Regions from separate parts of the Chelatococcus sp. XZ-Ab1 genome, predicted to be linked through region 1. Evidence: predicted binding sites of a transcription regulator. Region 1 holds the regulator's gene; each other region holds the start of a gene.
The links. Region 1 encodes LexA, which represses DNA repair genes until DNA is damaged. Its sites were predicted from a motif close to TGTTCNNNNTGTGTTCNG; they were not measured.
Positions count from the first base shown of each region.

Region 1 (6,026 bases):
CGTCCTCGTCGAGGTCCACGATGCCGAGGAACTCGACCGCGCGCTGGCCCTCGGTGTGCGCATGATCGGCATCAACAACCGCGACCTACGCACCTTCGAGACGTCGCTCGCCGTCAGCGAGGCGCTGGCGCCGCGCATCCCCTCCGGCCACATCGTCGTCGGCGAGAGCGGCATCTTCACCCATGCCGACATCGCGCGGCTCGCGGGCGTCGGCATCCGCACCTTCCTCGTCGGCGAAAGCCTGATGCGCCAGACGGACGTGACGGCCGCGACCCGCGCCCTCCTCTTCGGCGAGGCTGCAGCGGCATGACGCGGCTCACGCACGTCGACGCCTCGGGCAAGGCCAACATGGTCGACGTGGGCGACAAGGCCGTGACGCAGCGTATCGCGCAGGCGGAGGGCCATGTCGTCATGCTGCCGGAGACGCTCGCCCTCATCCGCTCGGGCGAAGCCAAGAAGGGCGACGTGCTGGCTACGGCCCGCATCGCCGGCATCATGGCGGCGAAGCGGACCCATGAGCTCATCCCCCTCTGCCATCCGCTGAACCTGACCAAGGTGAAGGTCGACTGCACCATCGACGAGGCGCTTCCGGGCGTACGCGTGACGGGCGAGGCGCGCGTCACGGGTCAGACCGGCGTCGAGATGGAGGCGCTGACCGCCGTCTCCGTCGCCTGCCTCACCATCTACGACATGGTGAAGGCCGCAGACCGGGCCATGCGCATCGAGGGCATCCGCCTCCTCGCCAAGAGCGGCGGCAAGTCCGGCGATTTCCGCGCCGACGACCGGCCGGACGCGGAGAAGATGGCATGAGGAGGCCAGCTTGGCCCTGACGCCGGTCGCCGATGCGCTCGCCGGCATCCTCGCCGGCGCGAGCCCCGTTCGCGAGCACGAGACCGTGCCGCTGCACAGGGCCGCCGGCCGCACGTTGGCCGTCGACCTTGCCTCCCTGCGCACCCAGCCACCTTTCGTCGCCTCCGCGATGGACGGCTATGCCGTGCGTGCCGCCGATGTCACGGCCGTTCCCGCGCGCCTCTCGCTGATCGGCACCAGTGCCGCCGGGCATGCCTTTGCGGGCGCGATCCGGCCCGGCGAATGCGTGCGCATCTTCACCGGCGCGCCCCTGCCGGCGGGCGCCGACGCCATCCTGATTCAGGAGAATGCCCGCGCCAACGGCGACCAAATCGAAGCGCTGTCGACCGTGGCGGCCGGGCGCTTCGTGCGCGAGGCCGGGCTCGATTTTCGCGAAGGCGAGATCCTGCTGCAGGCCGGCCGGCAACTCGCCCCCTCGGCAGTTGCGCTCGCCGCGGCCATGGGCCATGCGGCGCTGCCAGTGGTGCGGCGGCCGCGCGTTGCCATTCTGGCAACCGGAGACGAACTCGTCCGCCCCGGCGAACCGAGCCGACCCGATCAAATCGTCGCCTCCAACACCTATGCCGTTGCGGCCATCGCCGAACGGGCCGGGGCCGAAGCCATCGACCTCGGCATCGCCGGTGACGATCTCGCCGCGCTCTCTGCCGCGATCGATGCGGCCAAGGAGGCCCGGGCCGACGTGCTCGTGACACTCGGCGGCGCCTCGGTGGGCGATCACGATCTCGTGCAGCGCGCCCTTTCGGCGCAGGGATGGCAGCTCGGCTTCTGGCGCATCGCCATGCGCCCGGGCAAGCCCCTGATGTACGGGCGCCTCAGCGCCATGACCGTGCTCGGCCTGCCGGGCAATCCCGTCTCCAGCATCGTGTGCGCGCTCATCTTCCTCGCGCCGCTCGTGCGGGCGCTGAGCGGCGATCCGGATGCGGCCGAAATCGCGACCCTGCCGGCCCGGCTCGGCAGCGATTTGCCGGCCAATGACGAGCGGCAGGACTATCTGCGCGCCCGCCTCGCGGCGGCCGACGACGGCACCCTCGTCGCCAGCCCCTTCCCGCGCCAGGACAGCTCCATGCTGCGCCTCATGGCGGAGGCCGAGGCGCTCGTCGTGCGTGCGCCCCATGCCCCCGCCGCCCGGGCGGGCGAACCCTGCCGCATCATCCGGCTCTGAGCTTCGCCTCGGTCGAACTTGCGGAACACACCGGGAACGTCTAATCTCGTTCATGATTTGTTTTCGACTCGCATCGACAATGCGATTCGACGAGGGGGAGCGAGATCGCCGGCCATGCTGACGCGCAAACAGCACGAACTCCTGCGTTTCATCCACGAACGCCTGCGTGAGACCGGCGTGCCGCCGTCCTTCGACGAGATGAAGGAAGCCCTCGATCTTAAGTCGAAATCCGGTATCCATCGCCTCATCGTGGCGCTGGAGGAGCGCGGCTTCATTCGCCGGCTTCCGAACCGCGCCCGGGCGCTCGAGGTGCTGCGCCTGCCCGACGGCGTCGCCGCAGCCCCGCGCGGGCGCTTCAACCCGAGCGTGGTCGAGGGCGGGCTTGGCAAGGTGCGCGCGCCGGCGCCTCAGGCGGTCGAACCCGCTGTCCAGACAGTTGCGATTCCTGTCATGGGCCGGATTGCTGCCGGCACGCCCATTTCCGCCATCCAGAGCCGCAGCCACACCGTCTCGCTGCCGCCGGACATGCTGGGCAGCGGCGAGCACTTCGCGCTCGAGGTGCGCGGCGATTCGATGATCGAGGCCGGCATCCTGGATGGCGATACGGTCGTCATCCGCAAGCAGGATACGGCGAATACAGGGGATATCGTCGTCGCCCTGATCGATGACGAGGAGGCAACGCTGAAGCGCCTGAGGCGCCGCGGCTCCTCCATCGCGCTCGAGGCGGCCAACCCGGCCTACGAGACGCGCGTGCTCGGCCCCGACCGGGTGCGCATCCAGGGCAAGCTCGTCAATCTGCTGCGTCGCTACTGACGTCGGGCTCCTGATCCTCCCCGCCCGTCTCATCGGCTGACGCGGGCGATGGCCGGCCCGTCGCGGCGCCGGCCGCCGTGGACAACGGTCGTGAAGGAAGCGCCTGCATCCAGGCGCGGCGCTCGTCGGAGGGCAACTGGCCGATGAGCCGATCGCTGCCGCCATTCCCGAGGATGACGGCCATTGCGCCGTTCTCGCGCAGCTTCGTGCGGTCGATGACCACGGGCGCTGCACAGCCGGGCGGGACGGTGAGCGCAGTGACGAGGATGTCGGCCCGCCGGCAGTCCTCGACGAAGGCCGAGGGGCGGCGCACCAGGGCGACCATGCGGCCGTCGACCGCCTGCATGGTGCAGCCGTCGCGGTCGCAGAAGACTCCGCTTTTGAGGCTTTCGTCGCCCGGCTGCCTCGCATCGCCGTCTGCGCGCAGCCATTGGGCGACGACGAAGGACGAGGCGCGGCCGAGCACGGCGAGACGCCCCTCGACACCCCGGACGGCCGCGCTCGCACCGTTGCGGTCGACGAAGATGTCCGGCCGCGCCGCTCCCGCGGCGATGGCGAGGGCGGCGGCCGCGGGCACGGCGGCGAGCCAGCGCAGCGGCGAGATGCAGATGGTCAGCACAAGCAGCGCCAGCGAGAAGAGGATGAGCGCGCTGCCCGGAAAGGCCGGTATCGCCATCACGGACAGGCGCCAGTCCTGCATGGCGTGGGAGACCGCGAGCACGATGGCCGTGCCCTGCCCCATCAGCCACCAGATGGGCGCGTCGAGGCCGAAGGGGTTGAGCAGAACCCCGAGCACAGCCGCCGGCATGACGATGAAGGAGACGAAGGGCAGCGCGATGCCGTTGCCCACCACGCTCAGCGGCATCGCCGTCTGGAAGTGATAGGCGCCATAGGCCCCTGTCGCCAGGGAGGCGACCAGGGTCGTGACGACGAGGGTGACGGTCCATCGCCACGCATGGCACAGGGCGCGCGCGACCGGACCGAGCGACGCCTCGCCCCTGCCCGGACGGGCCGCCTGCCATTCCGCGAGCGCCACGAGACAGGCCACTGCCGAGAACGACATCTGGAAGCTCGGCCCGAGCACTGCCTCCGGCTCGAGGGCGAGACACAAGATGGCGGCGAACGCGAGATTGCGCATCGAGAGCGCCGGCCGGTCGGCGAGAATGGCGCCGAGCATGGTCAGTGTCATGATCAGCGCCCGCTGGGTGGCGACGTCAGCACCCGAGAACAGGCAGTAGCCCACGGCCCCCGCCATGGCCGTCGCGGCGGCGATCTTCTTGATCGGCCACGTGAGGGCGATGGCCGGAAAGAGCGCGAGGAGCGCGCGCACGGCCCAGAACACCGTGCCGGCGGCGAGCGCCATGTGCAGACCGGAGATCGACACGATGTGATAGAGGCCGGCGGCGCGCAGGGCCTCGTTGGTATCCTCGGTGATGAGGCCGCGCTTGCCGGTGACGAGCGCAGCCGAGACCGCCCCCTCCTGCCCGCCGGCGGCACGGGCGATGCGCGTCGTCAGCGCATTACGCGCCTCGTCAAGCCATGTTGCAAGGGCCAGGCGCCAGTCCGGCACGCGCGGCGGGGCACTGATTTCCACACGCCCCACAAGCGAGCCGACGGCGCCGATGCCGCGGAAGAAGGCGTCGCGCGTGAAATCGTAGCCGCCCGGCCAGGCCGCCCCGGGCGGCGGCATCAGGCGAGCGGTGGCCTCGATGAAATCGCCGGCGCGCAGCCGGGCCGGCTCGCGCATCGACACCCGCACACGCGCCGGGCGCTCGCCGTCGCCGAGGTTGCCGAGCGTCTCGACCCGCACGACGGCCCGCGGCCCCTGAGGCCGCTCCTCCACGCTTTCGACGAAGCCGGTGAGCGGCGCGATGGTCACGCGTGCGAGCACCGGCGCCTCCACGCGCGCCGTCCGTGCCGCACCGGCGAGGAAGCCGGCGAAGAGAAAGGCGGCGGCAACCGCCGCGACGAAAGTCACATGATGTCGCGAAACGGCTGCCAATCCGACGGCGATGGCGAGGGCGACGACAGGCGCCCAGACGCTCGGCTCGCGGTCGGCCGCGAAATAGAGCAGCACCCCGATGCCGAAGCTCACCGCCGCCCAAGGGAGCAGGCGCCGGTGCGTGCTCTCCTCGTCAAGGCAGTGGACGAGGAAAGGGGTGATATCGGCAAGGGACAGGCCACCAGCCCGAACGGCGCCGCGTCCGCCGGTCGCGCGATCAAGCACGGCGGCAACGGCACGGGCCTGGCGAGATCGTTCCGGCGGCATGCGGAGCGAGGAATTCCTTACGTCGGACGGCAGGTCATGCTACACGAGCGCCCGCTGCATTGAACCATCAAGTCGCCGGATTTTGCGAGCAGCAGAACCGAGGCATGCGGCACGCTCGCATCGATTCGCCACCGCCACCTTCCGAGAGTTCCGAACACCCATGTCAGGCACGGTCGTCACCCGCTTCGCGCCTTCGCCCACGGGCTTCCTCCACATCGGCGGTGCCCGCACGGCCCTGTTCAACTGGCTCTTCGCTCGCCACCACGGCGGCAAGATGCTGCTGCGGATCGAGGATACCGACCGGGAACGCTCTACCGAGGCCGCGATCCAAGCGATCCTGGACGGCATGACCTGGCTCGGCCTCGATTGGGAGGGCGAGGTCGTGCACCAGTTCGCGCGCGCGGCGCGCCATCGCGAGGTGGCAGAGGAGCTGTTGCGTCGGGGCAAGGCCTATTACTGCTACGCCACGCCGGAGGAGCTCGAGGAAATGCGCGCCCTCGCCCGCAAGGAGGGGCGGCCGATGCGCTACGACGGCCGCTGGCGCGACCGCGATCCCGCCGAGGCGCCGGCCGGCGTCAAGCCGGTGATCCGCCTCAAGGCGCCGCAGACCGGCGAGACGGTGGTGGACGATCAGGTCCAGGGCCGCGTGACGTGGCAGAACAAGGACCTGGACGACCTCGTGCTGCTGCGCTCGGACGGGACGCCGACCTACATGCTGGCCGTCGTGGTCGACGATCACGACATGGGCGTCACCCACATCATCCGCGGCGACGACCACCTGACGAACGCGGCGCGGCAGACGCAGATCTACGAGGCGCTCGGCTGGGCGGCGCCGGTGATGGCGCATATCCCGCTCATCCACGGACCGGACGGCGCCAAGCTGTCCAAGCGGCATGGGGCGCTCGGCATCGA
Region 1 covers NZ_JARKII010000004.1:52,111-58,136, reverse strand. Annotated here, with positions in the region: gene trpC (indole-3-glycerol phosphate synthase TrpC) at 1-310, shown strand, start outside; gene moaC (cyclic pyranopterin monophosphate synthase MoaC) at 307-810, shown strand; gene glp (gephyrin-like molybdotransferase Glp) at 821-2,032, shown strand; gene lexA (transcriptional repressor LexA) at 2,147-2,845, shown strand; gene P2T65_RS08020 (ComEC/Rec2 family competence protein) at 2,823-5,072, opposite strand; gene gltX (glutamate--tRNA ligase) at 5,275-6,026, shown strand, end outside.

Region 2 (6,026 bases), on a different contig from region 1:
CCCTCAAGCGAAGTTCTCCACGATTTCTGCAAAACATCCATGCAACGGTGGATGAAACGCCCGTAAGGCTCTGCTAGCGTCCCCGCCCATGAGCCGGGAAGTCAGCGCTGCGAAGGACGATCTGGAGGAGACCGGCGGCAGCGCCGCCGCGCCTGCCGCCACGCACAAGGCCGCGCGCTCCGAGGCCGAGCCCCAGCGCATGACGCCGATGATGGCGCAGTATGTGGAAATCAAGGCGGCGCACGCGGACTGTCTCCTCTTCTACCGGATGGGCGATTTCTACGAGCTCTTCTTCGAGGATGCCGAGATCGCCTCGCGCACCCTTGGCATCGTGCTCACCAAGCGCGGCAAGCACCTCGGCGAGGACATCCCCATGTGCGGCGTGCCGGTGGAGCGCGCCGAGGACTACCTGCAGCGCCTCATCGCCGCCGGCCACCGCGTCGCGGTCTGCGAGCAGACGGAAGACCCCGCCGAGGCGAGGAAGCGCGGCGGCAAGTCCGTCGTGCAGCGCGGCGTCGTGCGCCTCGTCACGCCCGGCACGATCACCGAGGACAGCCTGCTCGACCCGGCGCAGGCCAACCTCCTCGTCGCGCTCGCCCGCCGCCGCACCGGCGAGGACAGCTACGCCTACGGCCTCGCCGCCATCGACATCTCCACCGGCCGCTTCACCGTGACGGAGACCGCCGCCGCCGGGCTGTCCGCCGAAATCGCGCGGCTCGACCCGCGCGAGATCGTGGTGCCGGACACGATCTACGACGAGCCGACGCTGCGCGACCTGTGGCGCGAGCAGCGCGCCGCGGTCACGCCTCTGGCGCGCGACGGGCTCGATCCGGCCTCCGCCGAGCGGCGGCTGAAGGATTTCTTCGGCGTCGCCAGCCTCGACGCCTTCGGCGCCTTCTCGCGCGCCGAGATCGCCGCCGCGGCCGCCGCCCTCGCCTATGTCGAGCGCACGCAGCTTGCCGCCCGCCCTGCGCTGTCGCCTCCGCTACGCGAGGACGTTTCCGGCACGCTCTCCATCGATGCGGCGACGCGCGCCAATCTCGAACTGATGCGCACCCTCTCGGGCGAACGGAGCGGCAGTCTCGTTTCGACCATCGACCGCACGGTGACGCCGGGCGGCGGGCGTCTCCTCGCCGAGCGTCTCGCGAGCCCGCTGACGAGCGTCGCCGCGATCCGCGCCCGTCACGACGCCGTGGCCTTCCTCCTCGGCGAACGGCCGCTGCGCGAGCGCCTGCGCCAGGCTCTCTCCGCGGTGCCCGACATCGCCCGTGCCCTGTCGCGCCTGACGCTCGGCCGCGGCGGCCCGCGCGACCTCGCCGCCGTGCGCGACGGGCTCGCGGCGGCGGAAGCGGTCGCGTCCCTCCTCGCCAGCGCCGCCCCACCTCCGGAATTGGCGGCCGCTGCCGAAGCGATGCGTGGCGTCGCGCCGGGCCTCGCCGAAAACCTCTCCGCCGCCCTCGCCGATGAACTGCCGCTCCTGAAGCGCGACGGCGGCTTCGTGCGCGAGGGCTACGACGGGGCGCTGGACGAGGCGCGCGTGCTGCAGGTCGATTCGCGCCGCTTTATCGCCGCGCTGCAGGCCCGCTACGTCAACGAGACCGGCTGCCGGACGCTGAAGGTCAAACACAACAATGTCATCGGCTATTTCGTCGAGGTGCCACCCGCCATCGGCGAGGACCTCGTCAAGCCGCCGCACAACGCGACCTTTGTGCACCGCCAGACCATGGCGGGGGCCATGCGTTTCTCCACGACCGAGCTCGGCGAGCTTGAGGCCCGCATCGCCTCGGCGGCGGAACGCGCGCTCGGCATCGAGCTTGCCGTCTTCGAGCGGCTCGGCGATGCCGTGATCGGGGCGGGCGAGGCCATCAAGCGTGCTGCCGAGGCGCTCTCCGTCGTCGATGTCACGGCGGCGCTCGCGCTTCTTGCCGACGACCTCGGCTGGACGCGCCCCACCGTCGACGACAGCCTCGCCTTCTCCATCGCCGCCGGGCGCCATCCGGTGGTCGAGGCGGCGCTGAAGCGCGCGGGCCAGACCTTCGTCGCCAACGACTGCGCGCTTTCGCCACCCGAGGGCGAGAAGGCCGGCCGCATCACCCTCGTCACCGGCCCCAACATGGCCGGCAAGTCGACCTTCCTGCGCCAGAACGCTCTCATCGTCGTGCTCGCCCAGATGGGTGCCTTCGTGCCGGCGGCGCGGGCCCATATCGGCATCGTCGACAAGCTGTTCTCGCGCGTCGGCGCCGCCGACGACCTCGCCCGCGGCCGCTCGACCTTCATGGTCGAGATGATCGAGACCGCGGCCATCCTCAACCAGGCGGGCGAGCGTGCGCTCGTCATCCTCGACGAGATCGGCCGCGGCACCGCGACCTTCGACGGTCTGTCCATCGCCTGGGCGGCGATCGAGCACCTGCACGAGGTCAACCGCTGCCGGTCGCTGTTTGCCACCCACTATCATGAGCTCACCGCCCTTGCCGAACGTATGCCCCGTGTGGAGAACGCGACCGTGCGGGTAAGCGAATGGAAAGGCGACGTCGTCTTCCTGCACGAGGTCGTCCCCGGTGCAGCCGACCGCTCCTACGGCATCCAGGTGGCCAAGCTCGCCGGCCTGCCGCCCCCGGTCATCGCTCGCGCCCGCGCCATCCTCGATGAGCTGGAGAAGACCGAACGGGAAAAGCCCGTCGCCACCCTCGTCGACGACCTGCCGCTCTTCGCCGCGATGCCGCCGCGCCCTGCCGCCGCGGCACCGCAGAAAGACGCGCTTGGCGAAGCACTCGACGGCATCGATCCGGACGAGATGTCACCCCGCGAGGCGCTCGAGGCGCTCTACGGCCTCAAGGCTCTGCGGGCCGAACGCGACCGTCACTAGTCAGGCCGCTGCCGCGACCCGGCGCAGCCGCCTCAGCCGCAGCGTGAAGAGCATGCCGTTCCAGGCAACGCAGATGGCGAGGCCGATCAGCAGTGCAGCGGTCGATCCGAGCGGCACGGCGGCAAGGTGCACCGCCGTCAGCGCGGCGGCGAAGCCGGCAAGTCCGTAGACGCTGCTCGCCGCGACGGCACCGGCCGCCGGCCCGCCGATGGCCCGGTGAGTCACAACGAGAATACTCGAGATGACGATGGGGAAGAGGGCGAGAATGCCCGAGGCGACCGCCCCGATATGCCAGCTGACGACGCTGAGAACGCCGACGAGCGTCGCGACGGCGAGCGCGCGCAGCATCAGGTCGACCGGACGGGGACCATCCGAGGCCGGAATCACGACCCGCGAGAAGCGCCGCGCCAGCGGCACCCCCACGGCAAGGGCCGCGGCATTGACAAGCAGGCCGAACCACAGCGGCGGCGTCATCGTGCGGATGGCGAGGGCGGCGAGGAGCCACACGCCGATCGCCCCGGCGATGCTGCCGAGCCCGCCCGCGCCACGCCGGGCGAGCACCGCATAGGTCATGGCGAAGATCACCGTGGCGGCGTTGATGCTGACGCTGCCGACCGCGCTCTCGGCGATGAAGGCCGGGCCGTGGTCCATGGCGAGCACGACATAGGCCGGGCCGGCGGAGATCGGCAGCGTCGCGATCAGGCCGCCGACGAAGGGCCCCGCCTTCTGCGCCGCGAGCGAGCCCGAGACAACGATCGCGGCGACGAGCACCATCTTGACCGGCAGCGCCAGGAGCGCGGCATCGAATTCCATGTCCCGGACCTTCATTCCCGACGGCGCGCAGCAGCCGCCGGACAAGGGCATAGCGCGTTGCGGCCGGCGAGGCCCACGACGTCTTTGCAACCCTGCCCTGCCGTCGCCGAACGCGGATATCCGCCGCAATCGCGCCGGCTTTTGTTCCCTTCCTGTTCTTGAGCGGACCGGCGATCGCCGCTAAGGTGCGCCCGGGCCGGGGGAAAGAGCATGGTGGCGAGGGTTGCGACGGTCGCGTTCGAGGGCATTGAGGCACGCGCCGTCGACGTGCAGGTGCAGATCGCGCCGGGTAATGTGGCCTTCACCATCGTCGGCCTGCCCGACAAGGCGGTGGCCGAGAGCCGCGAGCGCGTGCGCTCGGCCCTGATGGCGGCGGGGCTCGCTTTGCCGGCCAAGCGCATCACCGTCAATCTCGCCCCGGCGGACCTGCCCAAGGAGGGCTCGCACTACGACCTGCCCATCGCGCTTGCCGTGATGGCCGCCATCGGCGCGGTGCCTGCGGATGCCCTTGCCGGCTATACAGTGCTTGGCGAGCTCGCGCTCGATGCGTCCGTCACGGCCGTCGCCGGTGTGCTGCCGGCCGCCATCGCCGCCAATGCGCGCGGGCACGGCCTCATCTGCCCGGCCGCCTGTGGCCCAGAGGCCTCCTGGGCGAGCGGCGATCTCGACATCCTCGCCCCGCGCTCCCTCGTCCAGCTCGCCAACCACTTCAAGGGCACGCAGGTCATGGCCCGACCCGCGCCGGCGGTGACGCGCCCCGGCGCCGACCTGCCGGACCTGAGGGACATCAAGGGCCAGGAAAGCGCCAAGCGGGCGTTGGAAATCGCCGCCGCCGGCGGCCACAACCTGCTCATGAACGGCCCGCCAGGCGCCGGCAAGTCGATGCTGGCGCAGCGCCTGCCCTCGATCCTGCCGCCCCTCGCCCCGGCCGAGCTGCTCGAAGTGTCGATGATCCAGTCCGTCGCCGGCCTCCTCGCCGAGGGCGCCCTGACGGACCGCCGGCCCTTTCGCGCACCTCATCATTCCGCCTCCATGGCCGCGCTCGTGGGCGGCGGTCTCAGGGCCCGGCCCGGCGAGGTCTCGCTCGCCCACCACGGCGTGCTCTTCCTCGACGAATTGCCTGAGTTCCAGCCCCAGGTGCTCGACAGCCTGCGCCAGCCGCTGGAAACCGGCGAGGTGCTGATCTCACGCGCCAACCACCGTGTCAGCTACCCGGCCCGCTTCCAGCTCGTCGCCGCCATGAACCCCTGCCGCTGCGGCCGCGCCACCGAGCCCGGCTTCGCCTGCCGGCGCTCGCCCAACGAGCGCTGCATGGCGCAGTACCAGGCGCGGCTGTCCGGTCCGCTGATCGACCGCATCGACCTTGTCATCGAGGTGCCGGCCGTCACGGCGGCGGATCTCATCCTGCCGCCCCCGACCGAGGGCTCGGCGGAGGTGGCGCAGCGTGTCGCGCGCGCCCGTGCCGTGCAGAGCGCCCGCTATTCCGCGCTCGGCCTCGCCGAGGTCACCACCAATGCCCGCTGCCCCGTGCCAGTGCTCGAGGAGGTGGCGCGGTCGGACGATGCCGGCCTTGCCCTCATTCGCGAAGCGGCCGACGCCATGCGCCTCACAGCCCGCGGCTATCACCGAGTGCTGAAGGTGGCGCGCACCCTCGCCGATCTCGACGGCGAGGAACGGGTCGGGCGCCTGCATCTCGCCGAAGCGCTGTCCTACCGCACGACGCTCGAACGGCTCGCCGTACCAGCCTGAACGGCTTAACGGGCGATTCAGCACGCCTGCCAACGCAATCTCAACGCCTCCATGGGAGTTTGCGCAGCAACGAAAAGCTGAGCTGATCTGCCGGATGGACCTTCTGACCACCTCTCATGACCTCGTGACCGGCGCTGCCGCGCTGATCGCTGTCGCGACCGTGGTTTGGCTCATCGCCCGGCGTCGGCGGACGCTTCTTTCCCAGATCGACCGGCTCGAAGCGGAGATCGAGACGCTGCACGATTCGGTGTGGGAACTGTCCGAAAGCCGCGAGCATTATCGCAGCCTGGTCGAAGCCCAGGGCGACGTCATCGTGCGCCGCGCCCAGGACGGGCGCATCATCTACTGCAACGACGCCTTCGCCCGCCTCGCCGGCCGGGCGCGCGAGGAACTCATCGGCAGCCACTGGCAACCGGTGGTGCGCGAGATCAGCGACGTACGCCTGTCGACGACAGGTGCGCGCATCTTCGACGAGGCCATCGAGTTCGGCAGCGGCATCGTCTGGATCTCGTGGATTGAGACCCTCGCCATCGGCGACAGCGGCGCCGAGCGTCAGCGCGTCGGCCGCGACGTGACGAGCCGCGTCGCGGCCGAACAC
Region 2 covers NZ_JARKII010000003.1:21,688-27,713, reverse strand. Annotated here, with positions in the region: gene mutS (DNA mismatch repair protein MutS) at 200-2,866, shown strand; gene P2T65_RS06030 (hypothetical protein) at 2,867-3,679, opposite strand; gene P2T65_RS06025 (YifB family Mg chelatase-like AAA ATPase) at 3,890-5,428, shown strand; gene P2T65_RS06020 (ATP-binding protein) at 5,523-6,026, shown strand, end outside.
Region 2: P2T65_RS06025 (YifB family Mg chelatase-like AAA ATPase) is a predicted target of LexA. The motif match lies at 3,822-3,839, and genes of this name have one in related genera.

Region 3 (6,026 bases), on a different contig from region 1:
AAGGCGTTACCGTCGTCGACCATCCGCTGGTGCAGCACAAGCTGACGCTGATGCGCGACAAGTCGCGCTCCACCAAGGGCTTTCGCCAGCTGCTGAACGAGATCGGCATGCTGCTGTGCTACGAGGTAACGCGCGATCTGCCGCTCGAGGACGTCGACATCGAAACGCCACTGATGCCGATGCGCGCGCCGATGCTGGCGGGCAAGAAACTCGTCTTCGCGCCCATCCTGCGCGCCGGCGTCGGATTCCTCGACGGCATGCTCGATCTCGTGCCCTCCGCGCGTGTCGCTCACATTGGTCTCTACCGCGATCCCGAGACGCTGACGGCCGTCGAATATTACTTCAAGGCCCCGGCCAATCTCGCCGAGCGTCTCGTCATCGTCATGGACCCGATGCTGGCGACGGCCAATTCCGCCGTGGCCGCCATCGACCGGTTGAAGGAGCGCGGTGCCAAGGAGATGCGTTTCGTCTGTCTGCTGGCCGCTCCGGAGGGTATCGAGAAGCTGCGTGGAGAGCATCCGGACGTGCCGATCTGGACAGCGGCCATCGACCAGCGACTGAACGACCACGGCTACATCATGCCGGGTCTCGGCGATGCCGGCGACCGCATGTACGGCACCAAGTGACTGCAGCCATGATCGTCGTCTTCGGTTCGCTCAACGCCGATCTCGTCACGCGCGTCGGGCACATTCCGGCGCCGGGCGAGACCGTGATCGGTCCCGGTTATGCCGTGCACCCCGGGGGAAAGGGTGCCAACCAGGCGCTCGCCGCCGCCCGGGCGGGCGCGCGGGTGATCATGGCCGGGGCGGTCGGGCATGACGGGCTCGCCAAGGCGGCGCTCGGCCTCCTCTCCGCCGAGGGTGTCGATCTCTCCCTTGTCGCGCGTCTCGATGAGCCGACGGGCGCTGCCTTCATCACGGTGGATGCGGCGGGCGAGAACGCCATCGTCGTCGCGGCCGGCGCCAATGGCCATGCACGCGCCGAGACGCTCGCCGGGATTGCCTGGGAGGACGGAGCGATCCTGCTCCTGCAACGCGAGGTGCCGGAAGCCGAGTGCATCGCCGCCGCGCGCATCGCCAAGGCTCATGGCGCGCGCGTCATGCTCAACCTCGCCCCGGCAGGACGGCCGGACCCGGAACTCGTGGCCCTCCTCGACATCCTTGTCATGAACGAGCACGAGGCGCGGGTCATGGCCGACGCCCTTGGCATCGCGGAAGGCAACCCGGATGCCATCGCCCGCGTGATCGACGCCCGCCACGGCATCGCGGCCATCGTGACGCTCGGAGCCGAAGGGCTCGTCGCCTGGACGGGCGGGGTGCGCCGGGCCGTGCCGGCGCCGCCCGTCGCGGTGGTCGACACGACGGCGGCGGGCGATACGTTCTGCGGCGCTTTCGCCGCAGCGCTCGCCGGTGGCTACGGCTTCACCGGAGCCTTGCAACGTGGCGTTGCCGCCGGCAGCCTCGCCTGCACGAAGGCCGGCGCGCAGCCGAGCATTCCGGACAAGGCGGCGATCGAGGCGCTGGTGGCGGGGCAGTTCGTTTGAGGATGTGAGGCCGGCGGCTTCCATGGGCTGTCATGCCCCCGCTTGTCGCGGGCATCCGCGCCGCGCCGAACATCGCGCAACGCAAGGGCGTGGATGGCCGGGACGCGCCGGCCATGACGGAGCGGCGGAAACGCAAAGAGACCCCCGATGGGCCGGTGCACCGCTTATCGAACGGTGCCCTATTCCGCCGCCCTGACGGGGCTGGCAATGGCCGGGCGCGGCTGCTCGGCATCGTCGAACTCGAGGGCGTCGATGCGCTCGCCGCGCTTGACGATCTTGTCGGTCGAGATGCGGATCTGGCCCACATCCTCCTGGGCCTGGCGGAAGTGGGTATCGAGCCTTTCCACTCGGTCGCTCAGGCGCTTCACGTCGTCGAGCAGACGCCGCACCTCCACCTGGATCTTCTGCGCCTCCTCGCGCATGCGTGCGTCGCGCACCAACGTCTGCATCACTTGGATGGCGAGCGCCAGGAGCGAGGGAGAGACGACCACGACGCGCGCACGGTGTGCGCGCTGCACCACGTCGTCGAAATATTCATGCAGGTCGGCATAGATGGCCTCGGACGGCACGAAGAGCAGCGCCATGTCCTGCGTCTCGCCGGGGATGAGGTATTTCTCGGCGATGTCGCGCACGTGGGTCGCGACATCCGCCTTCACGCGCTGGCCGGCCTGCCGACGCGCCTCCTCGCTTTTGGCTTCGCGAAAGGCCGAAAAGCCCTCGAGCGGGAACTTGGCGTCGATGACGAGCGGATGGTCGCCCGGCAGGTGCACGAGGCAGTCCGGCCGCGTACGGTTCGACAGCGTCGCCTGGAAGGTATAGGCACCCGCCGGCAGGCCGTCGCGGATGATCGCCTCCATCCGTCCCTGGCCGTAGGCGCCGCGCGCCTGCTTGTTGGCTAGGATGTCCTTGAGGCCGACCACCTCGCCGGTGAGATCGGTGAGGTTCTTCTGCGCGGCGTCGATGACGGCGAGGCGCTCGTTGAGGCGGGCGATGTTCTCGCTCGTCTGGCGGGCCGTCGTCTCCAGCCCCTGGCCGACCCGGTGCTGCAGGCCGTCGAGCCGCTCGCTCAAGAGGCGCGCGAGATCCGCCTGGCGGGTGCCGAAGATCTCGGCCATCGTCTGCATGCGACCCTGCATCTCCGCCTGCAGGCGCGTCATCTCCGCCACCTTGTCGTCGAACTCGCGCGCACGTTCCGCCGCGGCGGCCGCCTCCAGCGAGCGCTCGCGCCCCGCTCGGGCGGTGCTGCGGGCGAGCAGCGCGAGCAGCAGGATGACGGCGAGCGCGAAGCCGAGCGCCACCTGGGCATAGGTGAAGGCGTGAGCGCCGATGGTGAGGGCGATGTCGTTCATGCACCCAACGCTAGCTGATTCGTGCGCCCGATGCGAACGAAAGCGGAACACGTTGACCGGCGCGACGGGAATGATTATGTCGCCTGTGTTTCCAACCCAGCGTGTGCCATGACCATCCGTCGCATCATCGTCATTCCCGATCCCCGCCTGAAGCAGCCGTCCGCACCCGTCGAGGCGGTTACGGACGAGATCCGCCAGTTGGCCGACGACATGCTGGAGACGATGTATGACGCGCCGGGTATCGGCCTCGCGGCCGTGCAGATCGGCGTCATGAAGCGCATCCTCGTGCTCGACGTCTCGCGCGAGGGCGAGGACAAGCGCCCGATGGTGTTCATCAACCCGCAGATCGTGTGGTCCTCGGAAGAGACGAGCACCTACGAGGAAGGCTGCCTTTCCATCCCCGAATATTATGAGGAGGTGGAGCGGCCGGCGCGCGTGCGGGTTCGCTATGTCGACCTGGACGGCAAGGCGCAGGAGATCGAGGCGGACGGGCTGCTCGCCACCTGCCTGCAGCACGAGATCGACCATCTCGACGGGATTCTCTTCCTCGATCACCTGTCGAAGCTCAAGCGCGACCGCGTGATGAAGAAGTTCTCCAAGGTGGCCCGGCGCGAGGCGGCAGGGTAATCAGCACCATTGCCCGTCATGCCCGCCCCAGCCGCGGGCATCGACGCCTCATTGCGCAACGTTGAGGGCGTGGATGGCCGAGACGCGCCCGGCCATGACGGGTGGAAGGCGGGCCATCGCGCAGATCCTGTTTCTGTCGGCAACGGCGGCTTTCGGCTGTGAGCGGCAGCAGAGTGCGGCGGCCGCGGAGCATGGGGCTTGCCCTTGCCTGCCGCAGGCGTTTAGGGAAGGGCGCTTGCGGCGCCGCTCGCCGCCCCACATCCGGCAGGTGCCATGTCGCTGCGCATCGTTTTCATGGGCACGCCCGATTTCGCCGTGCCGACGCTCGCCGAAATCGTCGGCCAGGGCCACGAAGTCGTCGCCGTCTACACCCGCGCGCCGGCCAGGGCCGGGCGCGGCATGGGCGAGAAGCGCTCGCCGGTGCACGAGATGGCCGAGCGTTTCGCCATCCCCGTCTATACGCCCAGGAGTCTGCGCGGCCCGGAGGAACAGGAGACCTTGCGTTCGCTGGCGGCCGATGTCGCGGTGGTCGTCGCCTATGGCCTCATCCTGCCCGTGCCGGTGCTGGAGGCGCCGAGGCTCGGCTGCCTCAACCTGCATGCCTCGCTGCTACCGCGCTGGCGTGGCGCCGCTCCCATCCAGCGCGCCGTGATGGCAGGCGATGCCGAGACTGGTGTTGCCGTCATGAAGATGGAGGAGGGGCTCGATACCGGGCCTGTCGCGATGGTGGAGCGGATTGCCATCGCTCCGGACATGACGGCCGGTGAGCTGCACGACCGGCTTGCCGTGCTCGGCGCCGACCTGATGGTGCGCGCGCTCGCGGCGCTTTCACGCGATGCGCTCTCCTTCGTGCCGCAGGCCGCTGAGGGTGTCGCCTATGCCGCCAAGATCACCAACGAGGAGGCGCGCATCGACTGGTCGCGTCCGGCCGGCGAGGTGCACAACCTGGTGCGCGGCCTGTCGCCCTTTCCCGGCGCCTTTCTCATGGTCGACCTCGGCAAGGGGGCCGAGCGCGTGAAGGTGCTGCGCACGCGCCGCGCTGACGGCGCCGGGCCGCCGGGCAAATTGCTTGCGGGCGGGCTTGTCGTCGCCTGCGGCGAGGGCGCCGTCGAGCTTCTGCAGGTGCAGCGCGCCGGGCGCGACGTGACGAGCGGCGAGGAGTTTCTGCGTGGCGCCCGTCTCGCGCCAGGCACCGTACTGGCGTGATCATGCCGCGCTACAGGCTCATCGTCGAATATGACGGCAGTCCCTATGTCGGCTGGCAGTGGCAGGAGACGGGGCGCTCAGTGCAGCAGGCGCTGGAAGAGGCGCTCGCCCGCTTCTGCGGCGAAAGCCCGCGTGTGCAATGCGCCGGGCGCACCGATGCCGGCGTGCATGCCATCGGCCAGGTGGTGCATTTCGACCTCTCCCGGCCGTGGCGCACGGATACGCTGCGCGATGCGACGAATGCGCATCTGAAGCTCATGGGCGATGCGGCAGCGGTGCTCCTTGCCGCCGAGGTGCCGGCGGATTTCGATGCCCGCCGCTCCGCCGTGAAGCGGCACTATCTCTACCGCATCCTCAACCGACGGCCGCAGCCGGTGCTCGATGCGCGCCTCGTCTGGCATGTGCCCGGGCCGCTCGACGCTGCGGCGATGCACGAGGCGGCGCAGCACCTCGTCGGCCGACACGATTTCACGACCTTTCGTGCCGCGGAATGTCAGGCATCCGGTCCCGTGCGCACGCTCGACCGGCTCGATGTCAGCCGCCTCGGCGACGAGATCCGCATCGAGGCCTCGGCGCGCTCCTTTCTGCACCACCAGGTGCGCTCGATGGTCGGCACGCTGGAGCGCGTGGGTGCTGGCAAGTGGCGGCCGGAGGACGTGCGCCGCGCCCTTCAGGCGCGCAACCGCAAGGCGTGCGGGCCGATGGCGCCGGCGTGCGGGCTGTATCTCGTCGGCGTCGATTACTGATCGTCAGCCGACGAAAGTGCGCACCAGCACGAAGGTGGCGATGTCCATGGCGACGATGAAGCCGGCAAGGCCCGCGGAGATGCCGAGCGCGATCCGGGCGAGGACCCAGCGGAAATAGAAGACGATGAAGCCGAAGGCGAGGGCGTAGAACACGGCCAGGCCCGCCGTGGCGAGGCCCAGCACATGCAGCGCCGGCGGTAGGGCGAGCAGGAGAAGGGCCGCCACGTTCGACCAGTTGTAGGCGACGATATAGCCGACATAGCGCCGCTCGAGCCCCATGAGCCGCACGAAGCCGAGCATCAGCAGCGGAAAGAGCAGCCAGGCCGAGGCGATGACGAGCGCCTGGGCGAACAGGATGTCGGGCATGTCGAAGAGCCCGCCGTCGTGCATCCAGTCCGGGCCGGAGCGGGTGAAGCGGGCGGCGGCGACGCCGACGACGAAGGCTGGCGCGGCGAGCGCCATGGCGAGGAACGAGTGCCAGAAGCCGGTGAAGCTGACGTCGAAGGTTTCGAGCGCGCCCTTGCTGCGGTTCAGGACCTGCCAGCAGCCGCGTAG
Region 3 covers NZ_JARKII010000009.1:91,544-97,569, forward strand. Annotated here, with positions in the region: gene upp (uracil phosphoribosyltransferase) at 1-626, shown strand, start outside; gene P2T65_RS14660 (ribokinase) at 635-1,543, shown strand; gene rmuC (DNA recombination protein RmuC) at 1,723-2,892, opposite strand; gene P2T65_RS14670 (peptide deformylase) at 3,001-3,519, shown strand; gene fmt (methionyl-tRNA formyltransferase) at 3,793-4,725, shown strand; gene truA (tRNA pseudouridine(38-40) synthase TruA) at 4,728-5,471, shown strand; gene P2T65_RS14685 (hypothetical protein) at 5,475-6,026, opposite strand, start outside.
Region 3: rmuC (DNA recombination protein RmuC) is a predicted target of LexA. The motif match lies at 2,925-2,942, and genes of this name have one in related genera.